4 regions of the Streptomyces sp. NPDC107454 genome follow, and region 4 is predicted to be linked to each of the others. Evidence: riboswitches for the same ligand, from Rfam matches in the RefSeq annotation. Region 4 holds a riboswitch; each other region holds the start of a gene.
What was found. Region 4 has a riboswitch for cobalamin ahead of ACZ69M_RS24355 (ABC transporter substrate-binding protein). Riboswitches for the same ligand answer to the same signal wherever they lie in the genome.
Positions count from the first base shown of each region.

Region 1: another riboswitch for cobalamin. It lies ahead of ACZ69M_RS40415 ((2Fe-2S) ferredoxin domain-containing protein); the one in region 4 lies ahead of ACZ69M_RS24355 (ABC transporter substrate-binding protein).
Region 2: another riboswitch for cobalamin. It lies ahead of ACZ69M_RS30695 (cobalamin biosynthesis protein); the one in region 4 lies ahead of ACZ69M_RS24355 (ABC transporter substrate-binding protein).
Region 3: another riboswitch for cobalamin. It lies ahead of ACZ69M_RS34780 (CoA-acylating methylmalonate-semialdehyde dehydrogenase); the one in region 4 lies ahead of ACZ69M_RS24355 (ABC transporter substrate-binding protein).

Region 1 covers NZ_JBVJPA010000020.1:14,859-19,051, reverse strand. The annotation lists gene ACZ69M_RS40425 (winged helix DNA-binding domain-containing protein) at 1-370, opposite strand, end outside; gene ACZ69M_RS40420 (magnesium and cobalt transport protein CorA) at 538-1,698, shown strand; gene ACZ69M_RS40415 ((2Fe-2S) ferredoxin domain-containing protein) at 2,124-2,516, opposite strand; cobalamin riboswitch at 2,639-2,815, opposite strand; gene ACZ69M_RS40410 (short-chain fatty acyl-CoA regulator family protein) at 2,830-4,193, opposite strand, start outside.
Region 2 covers NZ_JBVJPA010000012.1:327,727-331,919, forward strand. The annotation lists gene ACZ69M_RS30690 (cobyric acid synthase) at 1-1,055, opposite strand, end outside; gene ACZ69M_RS30695 (cobalamin biosynthesis protein) at 1,052-2,008, opposite strand; cobalamin riboswitch at 2,110-2,250, opposite strand; gene ACZ69M_RS30700 (hypothetical protein) at 2,362-2,586, opposite strand; gene ACZ69M_RS30705 (inorganic phosphate transporter) at 2,599-3,852, opposite strand; gene ACZ69M_RS30710 (lysozyme) at 4,064-4,193, opposite strand, start outside.
Region 3 covers NZ_JBVJPA010000015.1:5,400-9,592, reverse strand. The annotation lists partial or broken gene nicT (Nickel transporter NicT) at 1-509, shown strand, start outside; partial or broken gene cobJ (precorrin-3B C(17)-methyltransferase) at 557-1,344, opposite strand; partial or broken gene ACZ69M_RS34785 (ECF transporter S component) at 1,337-1,642, shown strand; cobalamin riboswitch at 1,702-1,875, shown strand; gene ACZ69M_RS34780 (CoA-acylating methylmalonate-semialdehyde dehydrogenase) at 2,092-3,624, shown strand; gene ACZ69M_RS34775 (acyl-CoA dehydrogenase family protein) at 3,621-4,193, shown strand, end outside.
Region 4 covers NZ_JBVJPA010000009.1:213,033-217,225, forward strand. The annotation lists gene ACZ69M_RS24345 (ABC transporter ATP-binding protein) at 1-365, opposite strand, end outside; gene ACZ69M_RS24350 (FecCD family ABC transporter permease) at 362-1,375, opposite strand; gene ACZ69M_RS24355 (ABC transporter substrate-binding protein) at 1,387-2,421, opposite strand; cobalamin riboswitch at 2,462-2,642, opposite strand; gene ACZ69M_RS24360 (cytochrome P450) at 2,722-3,897, shown strand; gene ACZ69M_RS24365 (acyltransferase family protein) at 3,898-4,193, opposite strand, start outside.

The sequences.
Region 1 (4,193 bases), on a different contig from region 4:
TGGTGGAGCGCAGGGTCACGATGCGGACGACGGCACGGTCCTCCATGGCCGTCGACAGCTCCTCGGGCCGGAACCCTTCCAGTCGGGCGGCGAGGGCGTGGTACGGCGGCTTCACGTTCTGCGCCTGAAGACCCACGAGGTGCCGGACGGCGTCCGTGACGCCATGCCCGGCGGAGCGGTGCAGGAGGAGCTGGCGGGCGAGGGTCGCACGGTTGAGGGCGCGGGGGTCGAGTACGGGTGCGGGGTGGGCGCCGATACCGCGCCTCCTGGCCCCACCCCCACCGCCCACCTTCCCGCTCCCGCTCCCGCTCCCGCTGGCGCTGCCGTCCACGCCGCTCGTCTTCGTCTTCGCCGTCGCCCTCGTCGTCATGCCGTGCACGCTAACGGGGCTTGCGGACACCTTCTGTCCGCAAGCCGTGGGGCCCTCCACGGGCACGCCCGCCCGGACGGTACGCCCACTGCCCGCCCGCGACATTTGACCCGTATATCCTTCTCCGTGATCACAGCGACGTACCTGCGACTTGGGAGGCAGCCGCAATGTCCGAGCGACGCCCCCGTCCGACCGCCAAGAACGGCAGAAAGCCCGTCTGGCGACGCGCCCTGAACCCGCCGGCCGCGACCGGCGTGACACCGCCGGCGCCGCGCGCCGACCCGCCGGAGCCGGAACCCGCCGTCGCCGACAGCGTCGTACAGGCGGCCCTGTACCGCGACGGCGTACGGGTCTCGACCCCCACCTCCCTGGCCGACACCTTCCGAGAGCTGCGCGACCAGCCGTCCGGCATGGCATGGATCGGCCTGGCCCGCCCCACGGAGGCCGAACTCCTCTCCCTGGCGGCCGAGTTCGACCTGCATCCACTCGCCGTCGAGGACGCGATGGAGGCACACCAGCGTCCGAAGCTGGAGCGCTACGGCGACACGCTCTTCGTCGTCCTGAGCGCGGCCCGCTATCTGGACGCGGCCGAGGAGGTCTACTTCGGCGAACTGCACGTCTTCGTGGGCCCAGACTTCGTGATCACCGTCCGGCACGGCGCGGCACCGGACCTGTCGGCGGTGCGCCGCCGCATGGAGGACACCCCGGAGCTGCTGAAACTCGGCCCCGAGGCCGTCCTCTACGCGATCCTCGACTCCGTGGTCGACGGCTACGTCCCCGTCGTCACCGGCGTCCAGAACGACATCGACGAGATCGAGACCGAGGTCTTCCGCGGCGACCCCGAGGTGTCCCGCCGCATCTACGAACTCTCCCGCGAAATGGTCGAGTTCCAGCGCGCCACCCGCCCGCTGGTCGGCATGCTGCACGGCCTGATGGCGGGTTTCGCCAAGTACGGCACCGAAGAGGAACTCCAGCGCTACCTCCGCGACGTCGCCGACCACGTCACCCACACCAGCGAACGCGTCGACGGCTTCCGCCAGGCCCTCACCGACATCCTCACCGTCAACGCCACCCTCGTCACCCAGCAGCAGAACGCCGAGATGCGCGCACTGGCGGAGGCGGGCTTCGAGCAGAACGAGGAGATCAAGAAGATCTCTTCGTGGGCGGCGATTCTGTTTGCTCCCACACTGGTTGGAACTATTTACGGCATGAACTTTGAGAACATGCCGGAGCTGGGATGGCACTTCGGATACCCCTTTGCGATCGGCCTGATGGGGGTGGTTTGCGCGAGTTTGTACGTGATTTTCAAGCGGCGGGACTGGCTCTAGCCCCTCGCACTACGCTCAGTTCCTGTTCACACTTTGCTCACGCATCTACTGCGGATCGAGCGAGGATCGGCCGTGGGGAGTCCCTGGGGAGAGGTGATGCGGGTGATCTCCTCATCCAGCCTCATCTGAGCCTCTGACCTGGTCTTTCGAGCACTCTTCAACGCTGGGGAGAATCTGGGGAGAATTGAATGACACTCTCCCCTTCCACCCCGACGCAATACCCTGGCGGGCTCCCCTACTCGCCGATTTCTGCCGAACTGACTACCCCTACGACACATCACAGACAGTGACGACAATGTGCTGTCTCGCCGCCCACATCATGAGGCGGACCACGTTCACCTTGCCCACGCCCACGGAGTCGACGTCGAGTGACGATCGGTATCCGAGAGAGCTCCGTAGAAACGTCAATCGGTCTGGATGCGCGCTCATCGCGCCCTGCGCGGCGGGGTGAAGGCGTAGAGATCGAGGATGTCGGGGCAGGGAGCGATACCGGGGCCGCCGGCCTGTACCCAGGCGGCGACGTCCTCGGTGGCGTCGGGGTCGTTGACGAGGCCGAGCCAGACCGGGCGGGCGCCTGCGGCACGGGCGGCGGCCGAGGGCTGGACGACGATCACGTTGGCGTGTTCGCACACGTCGAGACAGTCCGAGACACGCACGGGAACCTCCTCGGCCAGGCGTGCCACCTGCCGGTCGTGGTCCACGCCGGTGACTTTCGGGGTCCCGCAGCAGCAGTCCCGGCAGACCACGACCCGGCACGGCGCCGGGGCTGCGGGAGGGTGCGGGGCACGTCCGTCTTCTTCAGATCGCCGTCGAGGCATTGATCGTCACCCTCCTCTCAGAGGGAGACACGTAGCGGATCGCGGGGGCGCGGAGGTGCACGGGCATGCCTCGGGGGTCGGGGCTCGTACGCGGAGCCTGGCCTACGGACGTCCCTCCGCGCCGGAGCGCGAAGGTGCCAGCAGGTTTTCGGACTCGGGTTCGTCCGGCCGGGGCGCCTTCCCGGTCTCCCAGTGGCTCGCGTGCCCCGCCCGTCCCCCTCACCGCTGCGCGTCAGTTCCGGATTCGCACCGGATTCCCTGGCCTCGGGTGTGGCTCGACTGGCCTGATGAGGCTATCAAGTCCGTCGTACGGTCAGACCGTGCGATCGGTCACCGGGTACGGCACGAACGTGCTGCTGTTCTGGTCGATCCGCAGGGGCCGGCCGAGCGGCGGCGCGCCCCGCTGGGGGCAGTCGAGGCGTTCGCAGACGCGGCAGCCCATGCCGATGGGGGTGGCGGCTGAGGCGCTGGTGAGGTCGAGGCCGTCGGCGTAGACCAGGCGGTGGGCGTGGCGGATCTCGCAGCCGAGGCCGATGGCGAAGGTCTTGCCGGGTTCGCCCCAGCCGCCGCGGTGCCGGGTGATCGCGCGGGCCGTCCACAAGTACCGCTGCCCGTCGGGCATTTCGGCGATCTGGACGTGGATGCGGCCGGGGGCGGCGAACGCCTCGTAGACGTTCCAGAGCGGGCAGGTGCCGCCCGCCCGGGAGAAGTGGAAGCCGGTCGCGGACTGCCGCTTGGACATGTTGCCAGCGCGGTCGACCCGGACGAAGGAGAAGGGAACTCCGCGCAGCCGCGGGCGTTGGAGGGTGCTCAGGCGGTGGCAGACGGTCTCGTAGCCGAGGCCGTAATGGTCGGTGAGGCGTTCGATGTCGTAGCGCGCCTCTTCGGCCGCCGTGTGGAAGGCGGTGTACGGGAGGATCATCGCGGCGGCGAAGTAGTTGGCGATGCCGATGCGGGCCAGGGCGTGGGTGGGGGTGCCGGGTTCGAAGTCCTCGGCGGCCTGGCGGTCGAGTTCGTCGCCGTATTCGAGCAGGGCGAGCTGGGTGGCCATGCGGAAGGCGCGCTGGCCGGGGCGGAGCCGGGTGGACAGGTGGAGGGTGCGGGTCGGCTCGTCGAAGTGGTGAAGGCGTTCGCCGGGTTCGGCGGTCAGCCGGACGCCATGGCGGTCGGTGAGGCGGGTGGCCAGGACGCGGAGGACATCGCCGGGGCGGATACCGATGTCGCGGGCGAGGTCCTCCGCGGCGAGGTCGGTGTCGTGGAGGTAGTTCTGGCGGCGGTAGAAGAAGTCGCGGATCTCCTCGTGCGGCGAGCGCGGCTGGTCCGGGTCCGTGCCCCGGCTGTCGGCAAGGTGTTCGGCGAGGCGCTGGTTGCGGCGGCCGAGGTCGACCAGGACCTGGGCGACGCCGGGCAGCCGGGCCGCGAGGTCGGCGAGGTCGGCGGCGGAGACGCGGGCCTCGGCGAGTTCCCCGGCCAGTGCCTCACGGAGGTCCGCCACCAGCCGGGTGGTGTCGCGTGCGGAGAAGAAGCCGGGGTCGACGCCGAACGCTTCGGTCAGGCGCAGCAGGACGGGCACGGTCAGCGGGCGGGAGTCGTGCTCCATCTGATTGAGATAGCTCGGCGAGATCGCGAGGACCCGGGCGAGCTCGGCCTGGCTCATCCCGCGTTCCTCGCGCAGAC
Region 2 (4,193 bases), on a different contig from region 4:
TCGATGTGCTCGCCGAGGAGCTGGAATCCGCCGCAGATGCCCAGCACGGGCCGCCCTTCGGCCGCTCGGCGCAGGATGGCGTCCGCGAGTCCGCGCGTCCGCAGCCACTCCAGCGCCTTGACCGTCCCCCGGGTCCCGGGGACGACGACGAGATCGGCGTCGGCCAGCTCCTCGGCCCGGTCCACGAACCGCACGACGACACCCGGCTCGGCGGCCAGCGCGTCCACGTCCGTGAAGTTGGACATCAGCGGGATCGCGCAGACGGCGACGCGCAGCACGTCCTCGCCGACGGGGGAGGTGACCTGGGACTCCCGGACCGCTCCCCGCAACGACACCCGCAGCCCGTCCTCCTCGTCGATGCCGAGGCCGTGCCGGAACGGCAGGACGCCGTACGTACGCCGCCCGGTGAGGCCGTGGAGCATGTCGAGCCCCGGCTCCAGCAGGGAGACGTCCCCCCTGAACTTGTTGACGAGGAACCCGGCGACGAACTCCTGGTCCTCGCGCGACAGCAGCGCGACCGTCCCGAAGAACGAGGCGAACACACCCCCGCGGTCGATGTCGCCGACGACGAGCACGGGCAGCCGCGCATTGCGCGCGATCCCCATGTTCACGATGTCGGTCCGCCGCAGATTGATCTCGGCAGGACTGCCGGCCCCCTCACAGATCACCGCGTCATACGTGCCCCGCAACTCGGCGAGACAGTCCAGCACGGTGGTGAGCAGGGCTTCCTGACGCCCGCCGTGGTAGCCACGGGCCGTCATCTCACCCACGGGCCTGCCCATGAGGACGACCTGACTGCTGCGGTCGCTGCCCGGCTTGAGCAGCACGGGGTTCATGAGCGCGGTCGGCTCCACCCGGGCGGCCTGTGCCTGCATGGCCTGCGCGCGCCCGATCTCGGCGCCCTCGCGCGTCACGAACGAGTTCAGCGACATGTTCTGCGCCTTGAAGGGCGCGACCTTGACGCCTTGGCGCACCAGCCACCGGCAGATCCCGGCGGTCACGACACTCTTGCCCGCGTCGGAGGTGGTCCCGGCGACGAGCAGCCCTCCGCTCATGACGTACGCCCCTTCCTGAGAAGCCTCTGTACGAGCAGCCGCCCGCCGGCGCTCACGCCGAGGGCGAGCCAGCCGACACGGCGTGACAGCCGTACGGCCCGCTCGATGTCGTTGACGTGCACGGCGCGTCCGGCGCCGTTGAGCTCGGGCCGGTGCTCGACGCGCCCGCCGTAGGAGAGGGTGCCGCCCAGGCGCACCCCGAGCGCCCCCGCGAACGAGGCCTCCACGGGCCCGGCGTTGGGGCTCGGATGCTTGACGGCGTCGGCGCGCCAGGCTCGCAGGGCCCCTCGGGGGCTGTCACCCGCGACGGCGGCGAGCACGGCGGTGAGACGAGCCCCCGGCCACCCGGCGACGTCGTCGAGCCGAGCCGAGGCCCACCCGTACCGCCGGTACCTGGGCGACCTGTGACCGACCATGGCGTCAAGGGTGTTGACGGCCCGAAAGCCCACGAGCCCGGGGACTCCGGCCACGGCGCCCCACACCAGGGCGCCCACCACGGCGTCGGAGGTGTTCTCGGCGACGGACTCCACGACGGCGCGCGCGATGCCGTCGGCGCCGAGGGCCTGGGGATCCCGTCCGCACAGATGCGGCAGCCGCTCCCTGGCGATCCCGGTCTCCCCGTCCGCGAGGGCGTCACCGATCGCCCGGGCCTCCCGCCCGAGTGTGGTGCCCCCGACGACGGCCCAGGTGGCGGCGGCCGTCAGTGCGAGGGACGCGGCACGTGAGGGGCGTACGGCACGGGAAGCGACGGCGGCGAGTCCGGCGGCACCTCCCACACACACGGCGGTGTGCAGCGCGCCCCACCCGCGGTGGTCCCGCCACAGCGCCCGCTCCACGGCTGCCGCGCTCCGCCCGAACGCGGCGACCGGATGCCCCCGGCGGGGATCGCCGAGCAGCAGGTCACCGAGGAGGCCGGCGGTGGCGCCGTACGCGAAGACGCGATCGGCACGCACGGGGTCAGCCGACCGTAAGGTCGGGTGGAACCGTCGCTAGCAGGGCACTTGGGCAGCCGCACATGGCGTTATGTCCTCACTCAGGGTGTCCGCGCCCTGGTTCGACGAGACCGGCGGGGAGAGTTCCTGGCTCCCGGGGAGTTCCTTCCCCGGTCACAGTGGCGGGACCGCGCCGGATTCACACCGGCTTCCTCTTCTGTCGCCGTACTTGGCTCCGGCAGTCCACCACGGGTTGGAAGACCCGTCAACTTGCTGTTGACCTGCGCGGGGAGAGTGTGCGAAGGCCCACATACAGGTGGGGTGCGGGACGGTGATCCGTCCCGCACCCCACGTGAAGTGGCGCCCGTTTTGGGTTACTTGCCGACGATCAGGAAGATGCCGTACGCCACCGCCGCGGCGCACGCCGCGAAGCAGACGTACGCGCCGGTGACCGCGAGGGTCGCGGAGCCGCCCTGGGCGGACGCGGACTCGCGCTTGGAGAGTCCGACGATGCCGAGGGTGAAGAGGCCGACGAGGCCGACGGTGGTCACGAGGCTGACTCCGAAGACGGAGCCGAGGGCTGCCCAGTCGATGTGCATGCTGTTCTGTCCTTACACCGTGGCCGGGCGGGTGGGCTCCGCGTCCGGGGACGGGATGGTGGTCTTCAGGTCGCCGGACAGGCCGCCGGTGACGGGGCCCGCGGGCGGCGGGGTGACGGCGGCGACAGCGGCGGTGACGACGCCCGCGGGTTCGGCGGTGCCGTAGTCGATGGCATTGACGTTGTCGACGGTGACCGGCTGGCGGCGGGAGAGCTTCCAGATGGTGCCGGCGCCGGCGACGAGCAGCGCGCCGGTGAGGACGATGCCCCAGGTGCCCTGCTTGGTGAGGAACTCGGCGGAGGCACCGGCCAGACCGGCGGCCGGCAGGGTCAGGACCCAGGCGACGAACATCCGGGTCGCGGTCGACCAGCGGACCACGCCGCCCTTGCGGCCGAGGCCCGAGCCCATCACGGCGCCGGAGCAGACCTGGGTGGTGGAGAGGGAGAAGCCGATGTGCGAGGAGGCCAGGATGGCCGTCGCGGCGCTGGTCTGGGCGGCGAAGCCCTGCGGCGGCGCGAGGTCCGTGAGGCCCTTGCCCAGGGTGCGGATGATGCGCCAGCCGCCCAGGTAGGTGCCGAGCGCGATGGCCGTACCGGCCGAGACGATGACCCACAGCGGGGGGTTCGAACCCGGGGCGATGACGCCGCCGGTGACCAGGGCGAGGGTGATGATGCCCATCGTCTTCTGGGCGTCGTTGGTGCCGTGCGCCAGGGAGACCAGGCCGGCGGAGGCGATCTGGCCGGCGCGGTAGCCCTTGGCGGTCGCCTTCTCGTCGGCGCGGTTGCCGATCCGGTAGGTGAGCCGGGTGGCCAGCGTCGCGGCGAGTCCGGCCACGATGGGCGCGGCGACCGCGGGGATCAGCACCTTGGTGACGACGGTCGAGCCGTTCACCGACGACCAGCCGGCCGACATGACCGCGGCGCCGATCAGGCCGCCGAACAGTGCGTGGGAGGAGCTGGAGGGCAGACCCAGAAGCCAGGTCAGCAGATTCCAGAGGATGGCGCCGACGAGCGCCGCGAAGATCACCTGGACGCGTATGCCCTCTTCGTTGATGATCCCGCCGGAGATCGTCTTGGCGACCTCCACGGAGAGGAAGGCGCCGACGAGGTTCAGCACGGCGGACATGGCCACCGCCGTCTTGGGCTTCAGAGCGCCGGTCGAGATGGTGGTCGCCATCGCGTTGGCAGTGTCGTGGAAACCGTTCGTGAAATCGAACACGAGAGCGGTGACGATCACGATTCCGAGGAGGAGCGTGATGTGTTCCATTTACCCAGGCTTCTGTTGGACGTCAGTGGCAGGTGGACCGTAGGCAACCTGAGTGAACGGAAGATGAACTGGGGCGGGCGTCGGGGTGTATCAAACGGTGGACCGCCCCTCCGCTTGTGATGACCAGTGTGCGGGAGGGCGGCCCGACGGTTTACCAGGTGTTCGAACGGAGGCGGAATATCGGGTTCCGCCGGAGGTGGTTGGAGGGCTTCTAGCCCGCGGCGAACTGCTTGAGTCGGCTCATGGATCCGTTGAAGAGATTCTGGTCACCCGGGAGCGTCCCGCTGTTGTCGTACTGCCAGAACGTCCACGTCGACCAGCCGGCCGGCAACGCGCCCGTG
Region 3 (4,193 bases), on a different contig from region 4:
GTGGCAGATGTACCCCCCTGGGCGTCCTCTTCGGCCTCGGCTTCGACACCGCCACCGAGATCGCGCTCCTCGTGCTCGCCGGCTCGGGCGCCGCCTCCGGCCTGCCCTGGTACGCGATCCTCTGCCTGCCGATCCTGTTCGCCGCCGGCATGTCCCTGCTCGACACCATCGACGGCTCGTTCATGAACTTCGCCTACGGCTGGGCCTTCTCCAAGCCCGTCCGCAAGGTCTACTACAACCTCACCATCACCGGCCTGTCCGTCGCCGTCGCCCTCATCATCGGCACGGTCGAACTCCTCGGTCTGATCGCCGAGAAGGCGGACCTGCACGGCCCGTTCTGGGACTGGGTGTCGGGCCTGGACCTGAACGTCATCGGCTACGTCATCGTCGGCCTGTTCTTCGCCACCTGGGCGGTGGCCCTGCTGGTGTGGAAGGTCGGCCGCATCGAGGAGAAGTGGACGGCGGGGCTGGCACAGGGGCCCGCCCCCGCCGAGCAGGGCGCCGAGTAGATCCGGTTGCGGCGCCTCCTCGGCCGACGAAGAGGCGCCGCACATGCTCACCCCTCCGGATACCGGCGAGGCGTCCAGACGATCTCCTCGCCGCCCGCCCGCGGCACGGCCTGTGTCTGCGAGGAGCCGACCAGCAGGATCGTGCGCATGTCGACCTCGGCCGGGTCGAGGTCGGCCAGGCGCACGATCCGCACGCGCTCGCCGGGGCCGCCCACGTCCCGGGCGACCACGACCGGAGTCTCCGGCGACCGGAGCTCCAGCAGCAGCTCCCGGGCCTTGCCCACCTGCCAAGTACGGCTGCTCGAAACGGGGTTGTACAGCGCCAGAACCAGATCCGCCGAGGCCGCGGCACGCAGTCGCCCGGCAACGACCTCCCAGGGCTTGAGCCGGTCGGAGAGGGAGATGGCGGCGTAGTCGTGGCCGAGCGGGGCGCCGACGCGGGCGGCTGCCGCGTTGGCGGCGGTCACGCCCGGCAGCACCCGCACCGGGACGTCCAGGTACTTCATCGACGCGGCCTCCAGCACGGCGGTCGCCATGGCGAAGACGCCGGGGTCGCCGCCCGAGACCACGGCCACCCGCCGTCCCCGCTGGGCCAGTTGCAGTGCGAACTCGGCGCGCTCGGCCTCGACACGGTTGTCCGAGCCGTGCCGCGCCGGGGCACCCGGTCCAGGTAGGTGGTGTAGCCGACCAGGTCGTCCGCGGCGGCCAGCGCACCCCGCGTCTCGGGCGTCAGCCAGAGCGGACCGGCGGGCCCGGTCCCGACCACGACCACCTCGCCCCGCTGCCGGGGCACGGGCCGCTCGGCGTCGGCCTGGCTGGGCAGCACGGTGATGCTGGCCGGCTACGGCTCGCTCTCCGGCTACCTCTTCGGCTTCCTCCTCAACCTCTCCTTCTGGCCGTTCTCCCTCGACCCGAACAGCTCCATCGCCTACCTGCCGGGCCTGCCCTTCACCGAGCAGTGGCACCGCTACGTCGCCTTCGACCTGGCCACCTCGCTGGGCTGGGACACCGGGCGGGCCGTCACCAACTTCGTGTGCGTCCTGCTGGCAGGGCCCGCCGTGCTGACGACCTTCCGGCGGGCCGCCCGCCGGGCGCGATTCCGGGCGCCGGTGCGCTTCGCGGAACGCCGGTAGGCCACGGATTGCGCCATCCGGTGCGTCTCACTGGATTTACTAGGACGTCCAAGTATATATTCGTGGGGTAAGCCCGCGGTGCAGGGAAGCCGGTGTGATTCCGGCACGGTCCCGCCACTGTGACCGGGGAGTACGCCGTCGAGCAGGACGCCACTGACGAGCTGGAAGTCGGGAAGGCGGACGGCGCGCGCTGATCCGGGAGTCAGGATACCGGCCGTGGGATGTTCCGTGTTTTCCACGAGGATGGAGCTGACACGCATGGCACCGATGTGCGTTCACGACCCCGCCCGGCCGGCGCCACGTCCTGTCGGGTGCCCGAGCGGCACCGCCTGAGGTCCCACGCCCCACGCGTTCTCACGTGACCCCGTCACGCCCGCGCACGCCACCGCGTCCGCCCGGGTGCCGGGCCGTCGCGCCATCCTCGGATCACCTGACGAGAGCAGGCACCCATGGTCCGCGCACAAGAACACACCCCTGTCCGACCTGTTAGAGAACTGACCCATTTCGTCGGAGGCAAGCACACCCCGGGCACCTCGGGGGCCTACGGCGACGTCTTCGACCCCAACACCGGCGAGGTCCAGGCCCTCGTGCCGCTGGCGAACCGCGCCGAGACCGAGGCGGCGATCACCGTCGCCGCCGAGGCCCAGCGCGAGTGGGGCGAGTGGAACCCGCAGCGCCGCGCCCGTGTCCTGCTGCGCTTCCTCGACCTGGCCGAGCGGGAGAAGGACTCCCTTGCCCGGCTCCTCTCCTCCGAGCACGGCAAGACCGTCGCCGACGCGCACGGCGATCTCCAACGCGGCCTGGAGGTCGTGGAGTTCGCCGCCGGCATCCCGCATCTGCTCAAGGGTGAGTTCACCGACAACGCCGGCACCGGCATCGACGTCCACTCGCTGCGCTCCCCCCTCGGCGTGGTCGCCGGCATCACCCCGTTCAACTTCCCCGCGATGATCCCGCTCTGGAAGGCCGCCCCGGCGCTGGCCTGCGGCAACGCCTTCATCCTCAAGCCGTCCGAGCGCGACCCGTCCGTGCCGCTGCGGCTCGCCGAGCTGTTCTTGGAGGCGGGACTGCCGCCCGGCGTCCTCAACGTCGTCAACGGTGCCCGTGACAGCGTCGACACCCTCCTCGAAGACCCGCGGGTCGAAGCCCTCGGCTTCGTCGGCTCCACGCCGGTCGCCGCGCACATCTACGCCACCGCCGCCGCGCACGGCAAGCGCGCCCAGTGCTTCGGCGGTGCCAAGAACCACATGATCGTGATGCCGGACGCCGACCTCGACCAGGCCGTGGACGCCCTGATCGGCGCCGGATACGGGTCGGCCGGCGAACGCTGCATGGCGATCTCGGTCGCCGTCCCGGTCGGCGAGGACACCGCCGACGCGCTGGTGGCCCGCCTGAAGGAGCGCATCGGCAGCCTGCGCATCGGCCGCAGCGACGACCCCGAGGCCGACTTCGGCCCGCTGGTCGGCCGCGACGCCCTCGACCGGGTCCGCTCGTACGTCGACCTCGGTGTCGAGGAGGGCGCCGAACTCGTCGTCGACGGACGGGACTTCACCCTCCCCGGGCACGAGAACGGCTTCTTCGCCGGTGCCTCCCTCTTCGACCGGGTCACCCCGGCGATGCGGATCTACCAGGAGGAGATCTTCGGCCCGGTCCTGGCCGTCGTCCGCGCCGCCGACTACGCGGAGGCGCTGCGCCTGCCCAGCGAGCACGTCTACGGCAACGGCGTCGCGATCTTCACCCGGGACGGCGACACCGCCCGCGACTTCACCCGGCGCGTGAACACCGGCATGGTCGGCGTCAACGTACCCATCCCGGTACCGGTGGCGTACCACACCTTCGGCGGCTGGAAGCGGTCCGGCTTCGGTGACCTCAACCAGCACGGCCCGGACGCGATCCGCTTCTACACCCGTACGAAGACGGTCACCTCACGCTGGCCCGCCGGTCTGCGCGAGGGCGCCAGCTTCACGATCCCCACCATGGGGTGAGCGCCATGCTCCTCACCCAGGACCAGCAGGCCCTCGTAGAGACCACACTCGACTTCGCCCAGGACCACCTCGCCCCGCACGCCCTCGACTGGGACCGCGACAAGCACTTCCCCGTCGACGTCCTGCGCAAGGCGGCCGGGCTCGGCCTCGGCGGTGTCTACGTCCGGGAGGAGTCCGGCGGCTCGGGCCTCAGCCGCGCCGACGGCGTCCTCGTCTTCGAGACCCTCGCCTCCGGCTGCCCGTCCATCGCCGGATACCTCTCCATCCATAACATGGTCGCCTGGATGATCGACCGCTATGGCGACGACGCCCAGCGCGACCGCTGGCTGCCCCGCCTGTGCGCCATGGAGGACCTCGCCAGCTACTGCCTGACCGAACCCGGCGCGGGCTCCGACGCGGCGGCCCTCACCACCCGGGCCGTCAGCGACGGCGACGACTGGATCCTCACCGGGGTCAAGCAGTTCATCTCCGGCGCGGGCGTCTCCCAGCTGTACGTGGTGATGGCCCGTACCGGCGGCCCCGGACCCGAGGGGATCTCCGCGTTGGTCGTCGACAAGGACGACCAAGGC
Region 4 (4,193 bases):
GCGGTGCGAACGGCCTTCTCGTCGGCCGGAGTCGGGGGCGACCAGGCGCGTCGGTGGGGGATGCGGCCGAGACGTACGACGTCGAGCACGCTCAGGTCGAGCTGGGTGTCGACCTGCTGTTCGACGACGGCGACGCGCCGGGCGACGGCCCGGCGGCCGAGGTCACCGAGCGGGTGCCCGTCGAGGGTGACGACGCCGGAGGCGGGAGTGAGGACACCCGCGAGCAGACGCAGCAGGGTGGACTTGCCGGAGCCGTTGGGGCCGAGCAGACCGGTGAGGGATCCAGGCAGGGGTGTGAGGTCGACGCCGTCCAGGATCAGCCGGCCGGCGGCGGTGCGGGAGACACGGTCGGCGCCGAGCGTCATCGGTTCACCCTTCGGGTGCGGTACAGGATCAGCACGAAGCCGGGCACGCCGATCAGTGAGGTGACCACACCCACCGGCACCTCCTGCGGGTCGAGTGCGGTACGGGCCACGGTGTCGGCCCAGACCAGGAAGACCGCCCCGGTGAGCGCGGTCACCGGCAACAGCCGGGCGTGTCCGGGGCCGCCGAGGGCGCGTGCGGCGTGCGGCAGGACGAGGCCCACGAAGCCGATCGCGCCGGCCACGCTGACGAGCGCTGCGGTCAGCAGCGCCGTGCCGCACAGGAGCACCAGCCGGGTACGGGCCACGGAGACGCCGAGGGAGGCCGCCGCTTCCGGCCCGAACGCGAAGGCGTCGAGTGTGCGCGCGTGTCCGAGGCAGACCAGCAGGACGATCGCGAGGACGGCCGCGCACAGCCATACGTCGGTCCAGTCCGCACCGCCCAGCGAGCCCAGCAGCCAGAACAGGACACCGCGGGTGGTCTCGGCGTCGGCCGCCGTCATCACGACGAAGGAGGTGAGCGCGGAGAACAGCTGCATGGCGGCGACCCCGGCGAGCACCACCCGATCGGTCGTGCCGCCGAGGGTGTGGCTGAGCAGCAGCACCAGGGCGAAGGAGCACAGCGCGCCCACGAAGGCGCCCCCGGAGACGGACAGCACTCCACCGCCGACGCCCAGTACGACGACCACGACGGCCCCCGTCGAGGCCCCGGAGGAGACGCCGAGGACGAAGGGGTCGGCGAGCGGGTTGCGCAGCAGGGACTGCATGACCGCCCCGCACACCGCGAGCCCGGCGCCGCAGACCGCGGCGAGCAGGGTGCGGGGCAACCGCAGGTTCCACACGATGCCGTCGCGGATGGGTGACAGCTCCGAGGTCCGGCCACCGAGGTGGGAGGCCACCGCGGACCAGACCTCCCCGACGCCTATGTCCGCGGGGCCGATGGTGATGGCCACCGCCACGGACGCGACGAGCACGGCGAGCCCGGCCGCCGCACGCACCACGGCGGAGGTCATGGCGGCGGTGGTCACCCGGCGAGCCCGTACGCGCGCAGTGCCGCGGCCACCTTCTCGACACCTTCGACCGTGCGGATGGTCGGATTCATCGCCTGCCCGCTGAGCAGCACGTACCGCTTGTTCTTCACCGCGTCCATGCTCCTGGTGGCCGGATTGGTCTCCAGGAACTCGATCTTCTTCGCGGCGGTCTCGGCGGTCTGCGACCTGCGGGTGAGGTCACCGATCACCAGGACGTCGGGATCGCGGTCGGCGACGGTCTCCCAGTTGATCTGGGGCCATTCCTGCTGGGTGTCGGCGAAGACGTTCTTCGCGCCGAGGGCGTTGGTGATGATGCCGGGGGCGCCGCAGCAGCCCGCCATGTACGGGGCTTCCTGGTTGGCGAACCAGTACAGGACCGTGGTGTCGGACGCGTCGATCCCGTCGATGGCCCTCGCCACCCGTGCCTTCAGGTCCGCGACGAGTGTGGTGCCGCGCTCCTCGACGCCGAAGATCTTGGCCAGGTCGCGTACTTCGCCGTAGACCGCCTCCATCGTCAGCGGGCCGGTGCGCACTCCGTCGCCGTCACCGCTGTTGTCCTTGCCCTCGCAGTCGGCGGGCGAGAGGTACGTGGGCACACCCAGTTCCGCGAACTTCTCGCGCGGAGCCACACCGCCCTTGGCCAGGGTCGAGGCGAAGGAGGCGGCGACGAAGTCGGGTTCGGCGTCGAGGACCTTCTCGAAGGAGGGAGCGTCGTCCGCGAGCCGCGGCACCTTCCCGTTGGCCTTCTCCAGGCCCTTCATGACCGGGTCGGTCCAGGTGGCGGTGCCCACCATGCGGTCGGCGAGGCCTAGGGACAGCATGATCTCCGTGCTGCCCTGGTTCAGGGACACGGCCCGCTTCGGCGCGGAGGCGATCGTGATCTTCCGGCCGCAGTTGTCGAGCGGCACCGCACCGGTGGATTCCGGGGACTTGCCTCCGTCGGCGGACGAGCCGCCGCCACAAGCGGTCAGCAACAGGGCTCCGGAAAGGAGCAGGGCACAGCGGCGGGCTGGGCGCGCAACGGGCACGGGACATCCTCTGGCGTCGAGGGCCCAGGCGCGGGGCCCGTTCGTACGGTCCGCCAGCAGGTCTTCGGACTCGGGATCGGCCGGACGAGGCGCCTTCCCGGACTCCGGTCACGTATGACCGCCGTCCAGTGGCTTCGTGTTGCCCCGCCCGTCACCCTTACCGCTGCGCGTCAGCTCCGGATTCGCACCGGATTCCCTTGACTGGCCTCGGCAAATTATCACGCCCCTCTCAGCCGCGGCTTCCGCACGATTGTTAGCCTTGGCTGTGATCCAATTCCCCGTGCCCGGCCAGGGCTTGCGATGAGCGCCGCCGGCTCCTTCCCGCTCGGCGCCGCGACCACGCTCGCCGAACTCGCCGCGGATCCGCATCCTCGCCTGGCGCGACTGCGTACCCACGAGCCCGTTTCCTGGCTGCCGGAGCTGGACGGCTGGCTGGTGACCCGCCGCGATCTCGCGCTGAACGTGATGCGGGACCCCGCGACCTTCACCGTCGACGACCCCCGGTTCTCCACCGCACAGGTCGTCGGCCCGAGCATGCTGTCCCTGGACGGTGACGAGCACGCCCGCCACCGGGAGCCCTTCACCGCTCCCTTCCGCCCCAGGGAAGTACGCGACGGCTTCGCCTCGTTCATCGAGCGGGAGACCGACCGGCTCATCACCACGCTGGAACCGGCGGGCGCCGTCGAACTGCGGCGTGCCTTCGCCGGCCCGCTCGCCGTCGCCGTCGTGACCGAGGCGCTCGGCCTTGTCGGCACCAGCGCGGACACGGTGCTCTCCTGGTACGACTCCATCGTGCGGTCGGTCTCGGACATCACCGCGGGACACGCGGCGGCACCCGCGGGCGCCGAGGCGTACGCGCGGCTGAGGGCCGCCGTCGAAGCCACCGTCGCCGACCGGGGCGCGGCGTCGCTCCTCGGCTCCGCCGCCGAGCGGCTGGCGCTGCCCGAAGTGGCGTCCAACGCCGCGGTGCTGATGTTCGGCGGGATAGAGACCACCGAGGCGATGATCACCAACGCGCTGCTGCACCTGCTGCGACACCCCGGCCAACTCGCCCTCGTCCGCGATGACGACGGCCTGCTGGACGGCGCGATCGAGGAATCGTTGCGCCTCGAACCCGGAGCGGCGGTCGTGGACCGGTACGCCACCCGTGACACCGTCCTCGGCCCGGCCACGATCCGGCGGGGTGAACTGGTCACCGTCTCCCTGGCCGGTGCCAACCGTGACCCGGCCGTCTTCCCCGATCCCGATCGGTTCGACGTCCGCCGCGAGAACGCGCGTCTCCAGCTGGCCTTCGCGCACGGCCCGCACTACTGCATCGCCGCGCACCTCGCCCGGCTGGAGACCCGTATCGCCCTTCAGCGCCTGCTCGAACGCCTGCCCGCCCTGCGCCTCGACCCGGCCCGTCCGGCCGCTCCGCAGGGGCTGGTCTTCCGCAAGCCGCCCACCCTGCATGTCCTGTGGGACAGACCCGCCTGATCAGCGTGACACCGGGGTGCGTCGCAGCGATCTCAGGAAGGGCCGCAGAAGCCATCGCCGGGCGGGAACCTCCACGTACTCGTACAGGAGCCAGGCGAATGCCAGGGACACCGCGAAGGCGCTGATCGCGCCGATCGGCGACGGTTTGAACAGGTGCTGTCCCGCGCGCAGCACGAGCAGATGGACCATGTAGAAGGCGAAGGAGAGTTCACCCAGCCGGACGAGGGCCGGATGCCGCCACAAACTGGGCAGGCCGCGTACGTCGGCGAGGGCGGCCGCGGGGATCAGACAGGTGA